DNA from 4 places in the Glutamicibacter sp. NPDC087661 genome. Region 1 is predicted to be linked to each of the others. Evidence: riboswitches for the same ligand, from Rfam matches in the RefSeq annotation. Region 1 holds a riboswitch; each other region holds the start of a gene.

Region 1 (3,515 bases):
CAGCACGATTTCGCCCATGGTCTGTCCATCCGCCGGGACATCGTTCATGTTCTCGTCAACAATGCGTGCGGACTCGGCGGTAATCATGCCAACGCCTTGGCGGGCGAGCTTCGCGGCCCGGTCCGGGCCATCGAGGGCATCCCACTCATCCTGGTACTCGCACACCGTGTACGGTCCGTATACCTCGGTGAGGCCATATACATGGACTACCTCGATGCCCAGCTTCTGCAGCTTGGAGATGATTGCCGGGGACGGGGGAGCTCCTGCGGTGGTGATGCGCAGTGGCGCATCGAGCTGGTGGGCGCGGGTGGAGTCGGCGATGATGGAGCAGACGGTCGGAGCGCCGCACAAGTGGGTGGTTCCAAGATCCTCGATGGCATCCCAAACGGAATCTTCGCGCACGCCGCGCAGGCACAGGTGCGTTCCTCCCGCTGCGGTGACGGCCCATGGAGTGCACCAGCCGTTGCAGTGGAACATCGGCAGGGTCCACAAGTAGCGGGTCTTGGCGGTGAAGCCCTGGTGGTGCGCTTCGCCCAACGAGTTCAGGTAGCTGCCGCGGTGCGAGTAGAGCACGCCCTTCGGCTTGCCGGTGGTGCCCGACGTGTAATTGAGAGTGATCGGAGCCCGCTCATCGGCGATGGCGTAGGGAAGTCTTTCATCCGAGGCTTGTGCGATTAGCTCGTCCAAGGTGGCGTCCACGGGCACGTCCGGACGTTCTCCGGCGTACTGGTCATCGGTGATCTCGATGAGCGCCTCCAGCGTTGGGTTATCGCGGCGCAGGGTCTTCGTGTTTTCCAGCAGCTCTGTGTCGGCAAGCATCAGCTTGGCAGCAGAATGATCAATGATGTATTGCAGCTCGTGGGCCGAGAGTCGGGTGTTCAGGGCAACGAGGACTGCGCCTGCCAGCGGTACGGCGTAATGCGCCATGAGCATTTCGGGAGTATTCGGTGCCAGCACGGCCACGCGGTCGCCCGGCTCAATGCGAGCCTTCAGCGCCTGGGCAAAGCGGTGCACCCGTGCTTCGAATTCTTCATAGGAGAAGATGCGAGTTCCATGGATGACGGCGGTCTTCTTCGGATAGGCCTCGGCTGTGCGTTCCAAGAAACGCAGTGGGGTCAATTCTGAATGGTTGGCCTGAATCTCTACCATGGTGTGGCTATTCCTCAATCGTCATCGATGGTTACGGAGAACAATAAGCAGGAGTGTGACTCAATGCACTCCATGACCAATAGTGGCATGAACCTCAGCGTCATGCCGGGAAACCAAGTTTCATTACGGTGGGCGGTAGGGAATTCGCGCCAGGGCCCCGAGCCCAGGGGAGGCGTTAGTGTTCTGCCGAATCAAGGGCGGCGGAAGCCTGCTGCGATCATGGGGGCCGAGTGGTTCAAGAAGCGCGGCGCATGGCGAATAAAAGACTGCCCAAGGACTCCCCGTGGGGCCTTGGATCGAATATTGCGTCGAATATTGCGATTTGCGAAGTGAAATGTTTGACGGTTGTTCGTCATGAGCCATATCGTTTTAAACAGAATCAAGAGCATCAGCTATAAGCCCTGGCTTGCTGATCGGCAACCCTCTCAACGGTAGTGGGGTGCTCCAGGTGAGGATTCGGTTCCACGCAAAATGTGCTGGAACAAGTACCGCACACGGCGCGGAACTTCAGCCCAAGCGGCTTCGAGTAACGAGAAGCCAATGCTTGCAGGCTACTGCGCGGTGGGCAAGACCCAAAGGAATCGAGCCATGTCATTGAATCTTGAACTTGACCCGTTGACCCTGCGCAAGGTTTTCGCTCAGCATCCATCAGGGGTAGCCGCCCTCTGTGCAGAACTGGATGGCGTGAAGACGGGAATTGTCGCTTCATCGTTTACCGTGGGAGTTTCCCTCGAACCTGCACTGGTGATGTTCGCCGTGCAGAAGTCCTCGAACACTTGGCCAAAGCTGCGCGAAGCTGGCCGCATTGGCGTCTCAGTGCTGAGCGAACGCAATGATGGTGTCTGCGCTCAGATTGCCTCGAAAAATGGCGACCGGTTCCGCGGAATCGATACCTATTCCTCGGATCAGGGCGCGCTCTTCGTCAACGACTCAACGTTGTGGCTGGAGACTTCGATCTACAACGAGGTCGAAGCGGGGGATCACTGGGTAGTCCTGATGGAAGTCCACGGGCACCGCACCTCCGAGCACTCGCCACAGATCTTCCATGATTCGCGGTTCCATTCGCTGCCGATTCCTGAGCTCGTATAAGCGCTTCGCATCTTCCAAAGCTCCGGCCAGATCAAATCATCGATCTGGCCGGAGCTTTTTGAATTCCGGTTAGGCGGGTTGAGCCGTTCCCCGCAGCCCTCGACACCGGCAATGCCCGTTCTCTCTCGCCACCCTGAAGACGTGGCAAGATGGCTGGCAATCTCATGGCCTGCCATCTTGGGCCAGCTGCCCCAGGCATTTGGCGATAACCTCGTCATCAAAGTATCTGTCGCGAGAAACCTTGAACTCGCCATATCCGCCACCCGCCTGGGCTGTCGAACAGAACCGCGCAGGTAGCTCATGGATCCTCGCTGCACGCTGGACCAGAGTGGCAGCGAATTGCCGGCAACCCTCGGATGGGGTTTCCGAGCCATGCAAAGGCTGCGCATCACAAATGAAACCGGCGCTTTATGGGGTCTTCACTGGCGCGCGTCGCGGACGCGAAGTGGCGAGAGTGCGCCGGCAGCCCAGTCGCTGATCCAGGTTCGCCCGCCGAGTCGTTGCACACATTAAGTTATCCACCGCCCCCGAACGCAGAAACCCTGGCCGATTGTGGACTACTGGAAGATCCGGCCTTGCTGGCGAATTTAATCCACGGTGACTTAGGGTTTTGTAAATTCAGCAGTATCCACAAGGTTATCCACAAAACTGTGGACAAGACATGGGCAAATGTGTGCAAAGGGTGAAAAACCCCGGGAACTGGGCGATTAAGGGTGTTGATAACCTTGGGCCGGTTGGCGTGAGCTTCAATGAATTAATTTTCTGTCCACAGGTGTGCGAATACAAACAACCAAGTCAACAGATATTAATGATACGTAGAGTGGGGTAATCCACAGAGTTCTCCCCAGACTGTGAACAGGGAAGTCCACAGGTAGAGGAGTGTTATCCACATATTCTGTGGATAATGAGGTTTACGCCTGTTAATAACAGCCCTAGTGTTGGGTTCGGGAGAGAAATATCCACAGGCGCCTGACATCCAAATGTCCGTATCGACTGACACGATGAAGCGTTGCCATGAGGCAAGGATAATTTTTCCCAGCGGGTCAATAGGGGATGGAAGTGTCTGCAATGAGTGCTGAGCCGGTTTACGAAGGACGAGATTCCGACGCAGGGCGCAAGCCGCCACAGGATATCGAGGCCGAGATGTCGGTCCTCGGTGGCATGATGCTCTCCAAGGACGCCATTGCTGACGTCGTTGAATCCATTCGCGGCACCGACTTCTACCGTCCCTCCCACGAATCGATTTACGAGGCGATTGTCGACCTCTACGGTCGTGG
Region 2 (3,515 bases), on a different contig from region 1:
GGTCACCAGCCCTACGGCCAGGTTGTGCCTGGGCAGGTCGTTCAGCGCGTTCTGCACCAGCCGGGCGAAGAACGGGATGCCGGCAATGGTCATGGGCACGGCGGCCGCCGCAATGCCGATGGTGGTGCCGGTGACCCATTTGGTGAAGGGGATGATCGCTGCCATCAGCACCAAGAACGGCAAGGAGCGTCCCATGTTGGCGATCCAGCTGAGCACCGCATGCAGGCGCGCCCGAGGGAAGAGCCCCTGCCGATCGGTGTTGTACAGCGCGATGCCCATCAGTCCTCCGAGGCTGATGACCAGGGCCATGACGATTCCGACCATGGCCCACGTCTGGCCGTAGGCCGGCAGCATCAACTCGGGCAATTGCTGCCACGGAGTGTCGGTGCCCACCGCTGCGCTTTCAAAGGGGATTCTCATGCGTTGGCCTCCACCAGTTCGTGGTTGTTGCGGGCAAGGCTGCTTGGGTCGGTTTGCAGGCCCCACCCGTCCAGCAACCGGATCAGGTACTCAGGGGCTGCGCCCCGCACGCCCAAGCGCACGCGGCCCAAGGTCCCCTCATGGTGCGCCTCGACGGCGCCGCCCAACAGGGCCACCGCGATCCCGTGTTCGATGCCCAGACGCGAGATCCAGCCGGGATCGACCCGGTCTTTGCGGTAGGCCACCGTCACTGCGTAGTCGAAGCCTGCCGGCAGGTCCTCGGCCCGCAGCGGCAGCAGCTTCGCCCCGGTCTCCGAACCCGGGGATGCCACCAGCTCATGCAGGGCTCCGTGCTCGGCAATGCGTCCACCGGCGAGCTGGGCGACCTCGTCAGCCACATGCCGCACCACATCCATCTCATGGGTGATCAGGATGATGGACAGTCCCAGGTCGCTGCGCAACGAATCCAGCAGCCCCAGCACCTGGTGGGTGGATTCGGGGTCCAGGCCCGAGGTGGCTTCGTCGGAGAGCAGCAGCCGCGGGCGCAGGGCCAGGGCCCGGGCGATGCCGACGCGCTGCCGTTGCCCGCCGGAAAGTTGCCCGGGATAGGCGTTCGCTTTTTCCAGCAGCCCTACCCGGTCCAGCAGCTGGGCCACCCGTTGCTGCATTTCATGGTGAACCACCCCGAGGTTCCGCAGCGGAAGGGCCACGTTCTCGGCGACGCTCAGCCGGCTCAGCAGGGCCGAGTTCTGGAAGATCGTGCCGATGGCGCGGCGTTCGGAGCGCAGGGCCTTGCCCGACAGCGCGCCGAGGTCCTTGCCGTCGACGAGGATCTGCCCGCTGCTGGGCTTCTCCAGCAGCGAGATGCAGTGGGACAAGGTCGATTTCCCGGCCCCGGAAGGGCCGACCACGGCCGTGATCGAGCCTTCGGGCACCGACAGGTCGATCCCCTTGAGCACCTCGATGCGCCCCTGCGCGGTGTCGTAGTGCTTATGCAGGTCCTTGATCTCGATCATGCTGCATGCTCCTGGGCGATGCGCTCCATAATTCTCCTTGGCTGTTGCACCGTGAGGCACTGCCCGGGGCCGAAGTTGCGCCGGCTCGCGGCTTGGCGTGGCCCGGTGGCAGCCACTGCTCCATCGGTCCTGGCGGTAGCACCGTCCCGCGATTCGGGTGGTTGCTGCGACGTCAACGAGCCAGGTCTCTCGGTCGCTCTGGATGGGTGGCGTTCAATATCTTGAACAACTTCAGTGTCGAGCACGGAATAATTTGTGACCAAGCGTGAAGTCAGCAAAACGTCATGAAACCCCGTGACGTGTTTCCGTGTCCTTGATTCGCGTCATTTTCCACGTCATATAGCATCTTGTGACTATTTACGACTGCAATTACGGCAAAACATTGACTTGGATGCCGTCCTTGCGATCGATTGCCGAGCTTTAAATTGCTAAGTCCGCGGCCAATGGCCACGGACTGCGCACATATGATTTGGGAGCGACGACGAACCCGTTCAGCATTAGTCGGACTAGTTGCTTTCCACCGCAACAGGTTCTTCCAGCTCGTCGTCGGCTTCCCAACGCCGGGACCGCCGGACTCCCAAGAGAATTGATGCCGCAATAACTGCGACCAGAAGCAGGATCCATCCGGCTGGGATGGACCAGAAAGTTGTCGAAGCTGTGCTGAACCCGGCCGGCAATGAGTCGATGTCTTCGGCGTTCACTCTAACTTCGACCTGCTGCCATAGCAGCGGCCAGAGTCCCGGCAGCTGCTGTTCGATTGCCACAATGGACCCGGGTAGCAGTTCATCGAGCTGGTATTCGGACGATGTGGATCCCCAGCCGAAGGGGCCAGATGCAGTGATCGTGTAGCTGCCCCGGGCCCGCAGATTCCCTTCGTTGGCCACGGTTGCGCCCACGATGGCATCAACCGGTTCGAACGGGTTCCACGCGATGGGCGCCTGGGCGCTGGCTGCCGACACGTTCAGCTTGACTGCTCCCTCGCCACCGACTCGGACAGCCAGCTGCGTGGCCAGTCGGCGGTCGACCACCACGGTTCCAGCCGAGGTATCGATATAGGACGAAACCATGCCACCCAGATAGTCCCCCGGCGCGGCGTCCGTTGGAATTTCGACAGTGAATTCGACCGAGGTTTTCTCCCCCGGTCCCAAGGCTACTTCAGCTTGGTCTACCTCGATCCACGCGCCCACGGTAGTAGCCAGGTCGGTTCGCTCGGAGAGTTCCAGCGACCCGTTGCTGGTGGTCGCACCGTCTGCGGGATAGACGGCCAGTGAAATTTCTTCGGTCCCGTAGTTGGTGATCTCGAAGGAATCCCGGGCCTGTTCCCCGGGCTCGAGATCGTAGGCGAAACTCGACCGGGTTTCTGTGCCGCCCGGGTTGGTGCCCCACGACAAGTCATCGCCATGAGCAGCCGGCGCCGTAAGGGCAGTGGCGATGGCTACCGCGAGCACACTGATCGTTGCACGGTGTCGCAAGTTCTTGCGGGTGGCGTATTGCTGGAACATCTTTTCCTCGGGAATGTGGTCGGCAGAAATGGTGGCGGCACGCACCACGGGGAACGCTGTGCGTGCCGCCGGTGAAGCTGGAACTCTACTTCTGGATGGCGGTGATCGTCAGAGTCGAGCTGTAGTTGCCGGCAGCGGCTTCAGCCGGTGCCAGCAGCTGGATGCCGGTGTTCAAAACGGCTTCGGATGCGCCCGTTGCCGAGGCCAGCGGAGCGGTAGCTGACAGGCCATTGCCGGTCGCCGGCGCCACGGCCGCACCCAGGCTGACAACGCCCGTGGTTCCCGCGCCGGCCGGAGTCCAGCCCAGAGCCTTGGCGCCGAAGGCGTTGGATCCGTCGGTGAAGTCTGTGGCCTTGCCATCCAGGCTCCAGCCTCCGGAAACTTCGCGGCCGTCATTTACGGTGATGGTCGGCAGGGTGCCGTTGGCAGTAAAACCTGCGGCATTCTGGGTGGCAGCCCCGAGGTTGGCAGTCGAGTCGGCGATGCTCCATTTGAAGACGCCCGGTTCGCTTGGTTCGGTCTCCTTCTCCGGAACGGTGACGTCCACCTCGACGTCCTTGGAATCGGAGTCCTCGGG
Region 3 (3,515 bases), on a different contig from region 1:
TACACCTTGTACTTGGAGGAGGAGAGCAGGTAGGTAGCCACGAAATAGCTGGCGCGCGATGGCTTGTTCGAGGCACCGACAATGGCGATGGACTTGGTGTCGCGCAGGATCTCCAGGCGCTGTGCGGCTCCAGGGCCTTCCCAAGCGGTATCAACGGCAGTCATTAGATTGCTCCTTTCGAAGCGGTTGGCAATGCGCAGGCGGAACCGTCATAGGCCGGAGCCTCGAACCCTGCGGCGGAAGCGGCAATCGCTTCCTGCGAAGCGGCCAGCGCCTGGTCCAGATCCCAGAGGATGTCCTCGACATCTTCCAGTCCTACCGACAGGCGGATCAGATCTTCTGGCACGCCAGCGGAGACCAGCTGCTCGACGCTCAGCTGCTGGTGGGTGGTGGAGGCCGGGTGCAGCACCAGGGTGCGGGCATCGCCGATGTTGGCCAGGTGGCTGGCCAACTGCAGGGCTTCGATGAACTTCGAGCCGGCTTCGCGCCCGCCCTTCACCCCGAAGCTGAAGACCGAGCCGACGCCCATGGGCAGCAGCTCCTTGGCCTGCGCGTGCTGCGGGTGGGATTCCAGGCCGGCGTAGTTCACGTAGGTCACGCGCTCATCGGCCTGCAACCAGGCAGCGACCTGCTTCGCGTTGGACAGGTGGTTGTCCATGCGCTGCGGCAAGGTCTCCAGGCCCTGCAGCAGCTGGAATGCGGACTGGGCCGGCAGAGCCGGTCCGAAGTCGCGCAGCTGTTCGCTGCGCAGCTTGGTCAGGAAGCCGTACTCGCCGAAGTTGTCCCACCAGGAGACGTTGCCGTAGCTGGCAACCGGTTCGGTCATGGTGGGGAACTTGCCATTGCCCCAGTTGAACTTGCCTGACTCGATGACCACGCCGCCCAGGGTGGTGCCGTGGCCGCCGATGAACTTGGTGGCCGAGTGGATCACGATGTCCGCGCCGTGCTCGATAGGGCGCAGGATGTACGGGGGAGTGAGCGTCGAATCGACCACCAGCGGGAGATTGTGGCGGTGCGCCACCTCGGCCAGTCCCTCCAGGTCAGCGATGTCGCCGGACGGGTTGGCCACCACCTCGGTGTAGACGGCCTTGGTATTTTCCTGGATCGCCGCTTCGAAGTCGGCGGGATCATTGGAGTCGATGAAAGTGGTGTTGATGCCGAAGCGGCGCAGCGAGACATCGAGCTGGGTGATGGTGCCGCCATAGAGCTTCGAGGAAGCCACAATGTGGTCGCCTGCCTGGGCCAAGGCCGCAAAGGTGACGAATTCCGCGGCCATGCCCGAGCCGGTGGCTACCGCTCCGATGCCGCCTTCCAGCGAAGCCATGCGCTCTTCGAAAGCCGCTACGGTCGGGTTGCCGATACGCGAGTAGATGTTGCCGTACTTCTGCAGGGCAAAGAGGTTGGCCGCATCGTCAGCGTCCTTGAAGACGAACGAAGTGGTCTGGTAGATCGGCACTGCGCGTGAGCCATGCTCGGCATCGGGGGTGCCTCCGGCATGCAATGCGCGGGTGCGGAATCCAAACTTGTGATCTGCCATGGTGGCTTACGACTCCTTGTCGATTGGGGTTTCGCGGGCACCGCAGGGCGGGTCGCGATCGAGGCAGGAATCCCGGAATCAATGTCGCTTCCTGCTGTGGTCCAACGGGTAGGCGGCTGCATCGTTTCTGGCGGTAGCACCGTAACCACCGGATGTGGCAGGTTGCTGCGGCGTCATCGAACCAGATCTCTCAGCCGCTCGGGATGGTGTAATAATCTTCGCAACATGACCGTTCGTGACCCAACTATGAGTCGTAACGTTGCGTATTGGACGTAATGCCGGAGATTCTTCGATACCTGTTACCCCGGTTAGGCTGGAGCCATGGATACTTCGCTGGCACTGGTGCGACACGGGCAGACCGATTGGAACCTTGCAGGGCGCCTGCAGGGGCGTACCGATATCCCGTTGAACGACACCGGGCGCGAGCAAGCTCGCGAGGTCGGGCGCCAGCTGATCGGCCAGAACTGGTCGCTGGTACTTGCTTCGCCCTTGGAACGTGCCCGGGAAACTGCCGCGCTGATTGCCCAGCAGATCGGGGCCGAGACGGGGAACGCCGTTCCGGAACTCATTGAACGCGGCTTCGGCCCGCTGGAAGGCCGGATCATGGCCGAGGTCAGCGAAGCGGAATCGGCTGCTGCCAAGGACCTGCGTGAGCCGCGTGCCCAGATCTTGAGCCGTGCGGTGCCAGCGCTGCTGGACTTGGCCAGCAGGCATGCCGGGCGCAAGGTCATGATTGTCAGCCATGGGGCCACCATGCGCACCATCCGCGACGCATTGGCCGGAACCACGGATCCCCAAGGCGTGGAAAATGGCGAAATGCTCCACCTGGACTTGATCCGCCTTGAGCAGATCGCCAGCGAATTGGATCTGGTGGCATTCTAGGAATCCATGGGTATCTGCGTGAAGGAATTTTTTTCGTTCACGCCTCACAAAATGGTCTCCTCGTACGTTTACATGGTGAGAAGCCATGAAGGCGCAAAATTCCAGGAGAGCCATGCAAGCACCGTTCGAGCGGATAGTCCAGGACTATGGACTCAACATCCTGCGCGTTTGCCGTGCCCTGCTTGATGAGCATCGCGCGCAAGACGCCTGGTCCGAAACATTCCTCGCCGCGCTCAAGGCGTACCCGCAACTGCCTGAGGACGCCAATGTCCTGGCATGGCTAGTGCGTATTGCCCGGAATAAAGCCATTGACGAGTTGCGCAGGAATAAGCCGGAAATCCTCATCGGCCAAGACGTGGACAGCCTGGCCCCATCGGCCCAACGGCCGGATCTGCAGTTGGAAAACCTGCAGCTGTGGTATGAGGTGAACCAGCTTCCTGGCAAGCAGCGGCAGGTGGTGGCCTACCGCTACCTGGGCGGAATGAGCTACGCGCAAATTGCCGGAATCCTTTCCGGCACCGAAGCTGCCGCCCGGCGTTCGGGCGCCGATGGGATCAAGAATCTGCGGGCCCGGATGGATGACCAAGAACTATGGCGGGAGCAGCCATGAACGGAAAAAATTATCGGCAGCAGGCTACGGCCGCTGAAGCGCAAATCCTCGACTCGCTGCAGGGCCGGCTCGTTGAACGGGCCCGTGCACGGGAACTTGTTGATGTTGCCTATCGCGTGGTCGATAGCCCCGTGGGGGCCTTGCTGCTGGCCAGTACCGATGCCGGGCTGGTGCGGGTCGCTTTTGAATCCGAAGGCCACGACCGGATTCTGGAGGTGCTCTCGGAAAAGCTCAGCCCGCGGATCCTGCGCGACAAGTCGAGCTTGGATGGTGCCGTCCGGCAACTGGATGAGTATTTCGCGGGCCAACGGCATGGCTTCGATCTTCCGGTGGACTTGCAGCTCTCCACCGAGTTCCGCCGCCAGGTGCAGTTGGAACTGGGTCTTATCGATTACGGGCGTACCCTGAGCTACGCCCAGCTGGCGCAGCAGATCGGCAAGCCGAAGGCGGTGCGGGCCGTCGGTTCAGCCTGCGCCACCAACCCGA
Region 4 (3,515 bases), on a different contig from region 1:
CCGGAACCATCGGGGCCGGCGGCATCGGCTATCTCGCTGTGACCTACGGCTACCAGCGCTTCGACATGAACGTCATGCTGGCGACCATCGTGGTGCTGATCCTGACCGTGCAAATTGTCCAATTCCTCGGCGACCGCATCGCCCGCGCCCTGGCGCGTCCCTGAATACCATCGACGAACGAACGAGCGAGACCATGACTACACCGCACGCCGGGCACGACCACGGCTTCACGCTGCGCAAGAACCGCAATGCCCTTCCCTGGACCATCGCCGCCCTCGCGGCCGTGGCCGCCCTCATCCTCGGTGTGCTGCTGGGCCAGCAGCGCTCCGCCCCTGCCGCTGCTTCGGCCGCCGGAAGCCAGACGAAGTTCACCGTGCACTTCGAACCGGCCATGGCCGGCGAGGAGAAGATCCTGGATTTCGTGGCGCAGGAGATCGCCCCGGACTACGGCATCGAAATCGAGAAGGTCGGGCTTCAGGATCCGATCCAGGCCAACCAGGCGGTGGCCAGCGGCCAATTCGATGCCACGATTTTCGAGCACCAGTGGTACATGGAGCAGTCCGCGGAGGCCGCCGGGGTTGAGCTGGAACCCACGGTGGAGCTCTTCCAGTGGGGTTTCGGGCTCTATTCGAACCATTACGACTCGGTCGAGGACATCCCGCGTGGCGCCTCGCTGCTGCTGCCCAATGATGTGGCCAACCAGGGCCAGGCGCTGTGGCTGCTGCAACGCGAGGGCCTGCTCGGCCTGGACCCTGACATCGAACCGCGCACCGCGAAGATCTCCGATGTCATCGATAACCCCCGGGGCTTCGAGCTGAAGGAAGCCGACCTGCTGGCGATGCCGCGCATGCTCGACGATGTTGGCGCGGCCATCGGCTACGTCTCCCAATTCGACGCCGGCAAGGTCGACCGCGAACAGGGGATCTTGTTCCCCGAGCCGCCCAAGACCTTCGCCTCCCGCCTGATCATGGGCGCGGAGTACGCCAAGAGCGCCGATGCGCAGAAGCTTGTGGAAGCCTTCTCCGATCCGCGGCTGCAGGAGTACCTGGCCACGACCGAGGATCCGCTGGTCCAGGGAGTGCTCACCCCGGTCTCCGGTTCCTGACGGAACTGCCATTGCGCTGCACTGATCGGCGTGCGCGAAGCGGCCCGGCACCGACAGGTGCCGGGCCTCTTCGCGCTCCAGATGGCACATTATCTCCGCCGAGGCTGGCAGCGTCAAGGATTTCCCGTCAAGGTGATTAACCCTTGGACTTGTGACGGAGCATTACGCCCAATATGACGAACATCGGGCATTTCAGGATGCGTTGTGTGACTTCATGACCGCTGTCTTACGTAACGCTTGTCTGCTGAATTCACGGGTTGCAGACTTGAATTGTTCGGCCGGTACAGCCGGACACCCCATCCAGAGCGACCGAGAGACCTGGCTCGTTGAAGTCGCAGCAACCACCCGTGAACGGGAGCGGTGCTAAGGCCAGGACCGATGGAGATTGCTAATTTTCATGACGGTCTGCCGGGAGAAACTCGCCAAGAGTATTCCCACAAATCATGGCAGAACGTGCAGCGAATCTAGGCGTAATCCTCGGGTCACCAACCGAGAGGACATTTGAAATCATGCGTACAGCACATTTTGGACTGAAGACCACTGCGATTCTTGCCGTTCTGGGCTTGTCGCTCACCGCTTGCGGAGGCAACGCCACTAAGACGGGCGCAGCGCAAGCAGCAGCCGATCCAGGGACTCCGGTTGAAGGTGGCACCTTCACCTTCGCTGAAGTTACCCCTATCAACAATTGGCAGACTCAGGCAGCACGCTTCTATGAGAAAGCGAATGTTCTGAACTCAGTGCTTGATCGCCTGACCTACTACGATGTGGAAGCCGGCAAACTGGTTGGCTGGATCGCCAGCGAATTCGAAGCCAATGAAGACCAGACGGAGTTTACCTTCACCATTCGCGACGGTGTCACTTTCTCAGACGGCTCCACGCTGGATGCTGAGGCTGTGAAGCTGAACCTGGATGCCCTTGGAAAGGGAATCAAGTCTGCCCAGATTGCGCCAAACGTTGACTTTGCTGCCTATAAGTCGGCAGAGGTCGTAGGGGACAACAAGGTCAAGGTCACGCTCAAGCGGCCAGATGCCAATTTCCTTAGGTCGACTTCCTCCGTAACTGCTGGTTTGGTGTCCCCGAAGACCCTTGAACTGGACAATGCCGCGCAGTCTTCCATCTCCAAAATTGTTGGTTCCGGCCCATTCGTCTTCGAATCGGAAAAGCCTGATGAAGAAGTCGTGTTCAGCAGCCGAGATGACTACGCCTGGGCGCCAGAAACTGCCCCAAACCAGGGTGATGCCTACCTGGATACCTTGGTTATCAAGTACCTTCCAGAGGTCGCTAGCCGTGCCGGCGCCGCCCAGTCCGGGCAGGTGGATCTCGTCCGAGGATTGCAGCCGGTAGACGAACAGGTGCTGGCCTCCAGCGGAGGCAAGGTTTACGCGGCCGAAGGGGTGGACCTGACCACCAACCACGCAGCTGTGCGCATTGGCTCGGGAAAGCTGGAAGACGTCAAAGTCCGCCAGGCACTGCAGGTTGCAATCGACCGCCAGGCCATCAAAGACACCGTTCTCTCGGATAGCTATGTCATCTCGGGATCGATCCTCAACCACAAGGCACCAGGGTTTGTAGACCTGTCTGCCGAATTGGCCTATAGCCCGGACAAGGCCAAGCAGTTATTGGACGACGCCGGATGGAAGCCGGGCGTAGATGGCATTCGGGAGAAGGACGGGAAGAAACTGGAAGTCACGATTTCCACCTCGAATAACTCCGTGGTCATCAAGCCCGCTTTCGAACTGATTGAACAGCAATGGCGCGAGATCGGCGTCCAGCTGATCAACCGTGCGGCAGACAATACTTTCCTGACCAACGCACTTGTTGACGACAAGGTGGAGTTCTTCGGAACTCGCCAGTTTGCGTACGGCGGACTGGGCCCGGTGTATGCACCCGCGAACAACAACCAGACCCTTCGCGCTGATCCTGAACTGAACAAGCTTTTCACCAAAGAGCAGTCGGCGACTACCGATGAGGAACACCTGAAGCTGGTCGAAGAGGAACAGCGTGCCCTGGTGCTGGACAAGGCGCTGACGCTGGTTCTTTGGGACGAAGTCCAGGTCTATGGCGCCCATAGCTCGGCGAACGTCGAGTTCACTTCCGGTACCGCGCCAATCTTCCAAGGTGCTTGGAAGAGCGAAGGCTAGGAGCCAAATCCATGGGCACTTACATCGTAAAACGACTGGGGCAGGCGCTTCTGGTCATCTGGCTTGCCTACACAGCGGTTTTCATTGCCGTGCAATCCTTGCCGAATGACCCGGTCACGATCTTCCTGAGCACTGACTCGGCGGCGGATCCAGCCACCATTGCCCAGATGAAGGCGTACTACGGATACGACCAGCCGCTCTTCGTGCAGTACTTCTCGCAGTTGCTCGGGCTGCTTCGCGGGGATCTTGGATATTCGCTATCCAATGGT

The links. Region 1 has a riboswitch for S-adenosylmethionine ahead of ACIOTN_RS12095 (flavin reductase family protein). Riboswitches for the same ligand answer to the same signal wherever they lie in the genome.
Region 2: it holds a riboswitch for S-adenosylmethionine, as region 1 does, so the genes downstream of both, ACIOTN_RS09830 (methionine ABC transporter ATP-binding protein) here and ACIOTN_RS12095 (flavin reductase family protein) in region 1, are expected to answer to the same signal.
Region 3: it holds a riboswitch for S-adenosylmethionine, as region 1 does, so the genes downstream of both, ACIOTN_RS09715 (O-acetylhomoserine aminocarboxypropyltransferase/cysteine synthase family protein) here and ACIOTN_RS12095 (flavin reductase family protein) in region 1, are expected to answer to the same signal.
Region 4: it holds a riboswitch for S-adenosylmethionine, as region 1 does, so the genes downstream of both, ACIOTN_RS09845 (ABC transporter substrate-binding protein) here and ACIOTN_RS12095 (flavin reductase family protein) in region 1, are expected to answer to the same signal.

Annotation. Positions count from the first base shown of each region.
Region 1 covers NZ_JBIUWE010000004.1:132,720-136,234, forward strand. Annotated here, with positions in the region: gene ACIOTN_RS12090 (long-chain-fatty-acid--CoA ligase) at 1-1,149, opposite strand, end outside; SAM riboswitch class IV at 1,527-1,643, shown strand; gene ACIOTN_RS12095 (flavin reductase family protein) at 1,738-2,238, shown strand; gene dnaB (replicative DNA helicase) at 3,307-3,515, shown strand, end outside.
Region 2 covers NZ_JBIUWE010000003.1:113,868-117,382, reverse strand. Annotated here, with positions in the region: gene ACIOTN_RS09835 (methionine ABC transporter permease) at 1-420, opposite strand, end outside; gene ACIOTN_RS09830 (methionine ABC transporter ATP-binding protein) at 417-1,436, opposite strand; SAM riboswitch class I at 1,555-1,645, opposite strand; gene ACIOTN_RS09825 (WxL protein peptidoglycan domain-containing protein) at 1,943-2,986, opposite strand; gene ACIOTN_RS09820 (hypothetical protein) at 3,024-3,515, opposite strand, start outside.
Region 3 covers NZ_JBIUWE010000003.1:85,808-89,322, forward strand. Annotated here, with positions in the region: gene ACIOTN_RS09710 (CoA-binding protein) at 1-164, opposite strand, end outside; gene ACIOTN_RS09715 (O-acetylhomoserine aminocarboxypropyltransferase/cysteine synthase family protein) at 164-1,537, opposite strand; SAM riboswitch class I at 1,653-1,747, opposite strand; gene ACIOTN_RS09720 (histidine phosphatase family protein) at 1,859-2,419, shown strand; gene ACIOTN_RS09725 (RNA polymerase sigma factor) at 2,532-3,029, shown strand; gene ACIOTN_RS09730 (methylated-DNA--[protein]-cysteine S-methyltransferase) at 3,026-3,515, shown strand, end outside.
Region 4 covers NZ_JBIUWE010000003.1:117,495-121,009, forward strand. Annotated here, with positions in the region: gene ACIOTN_RS09835 (methionine ABC transporter permease) at 1-164, shown strand, start outside; gene ACIOTN_RS09840 (MetQ/NlpA family ABC transporter substrate-binding protein) at 194-1,105, shown strand; SAM riboswitch class I at 1,399-1,490, shown strand; gene ACIOTN_RS09845 (ABC transporter substrate-binding protein) at 1,615-3,246, shown strand; gene ACIOTN_RS09850 (ABC transporter permease) at 3,258-3,515, shown strand, end outside.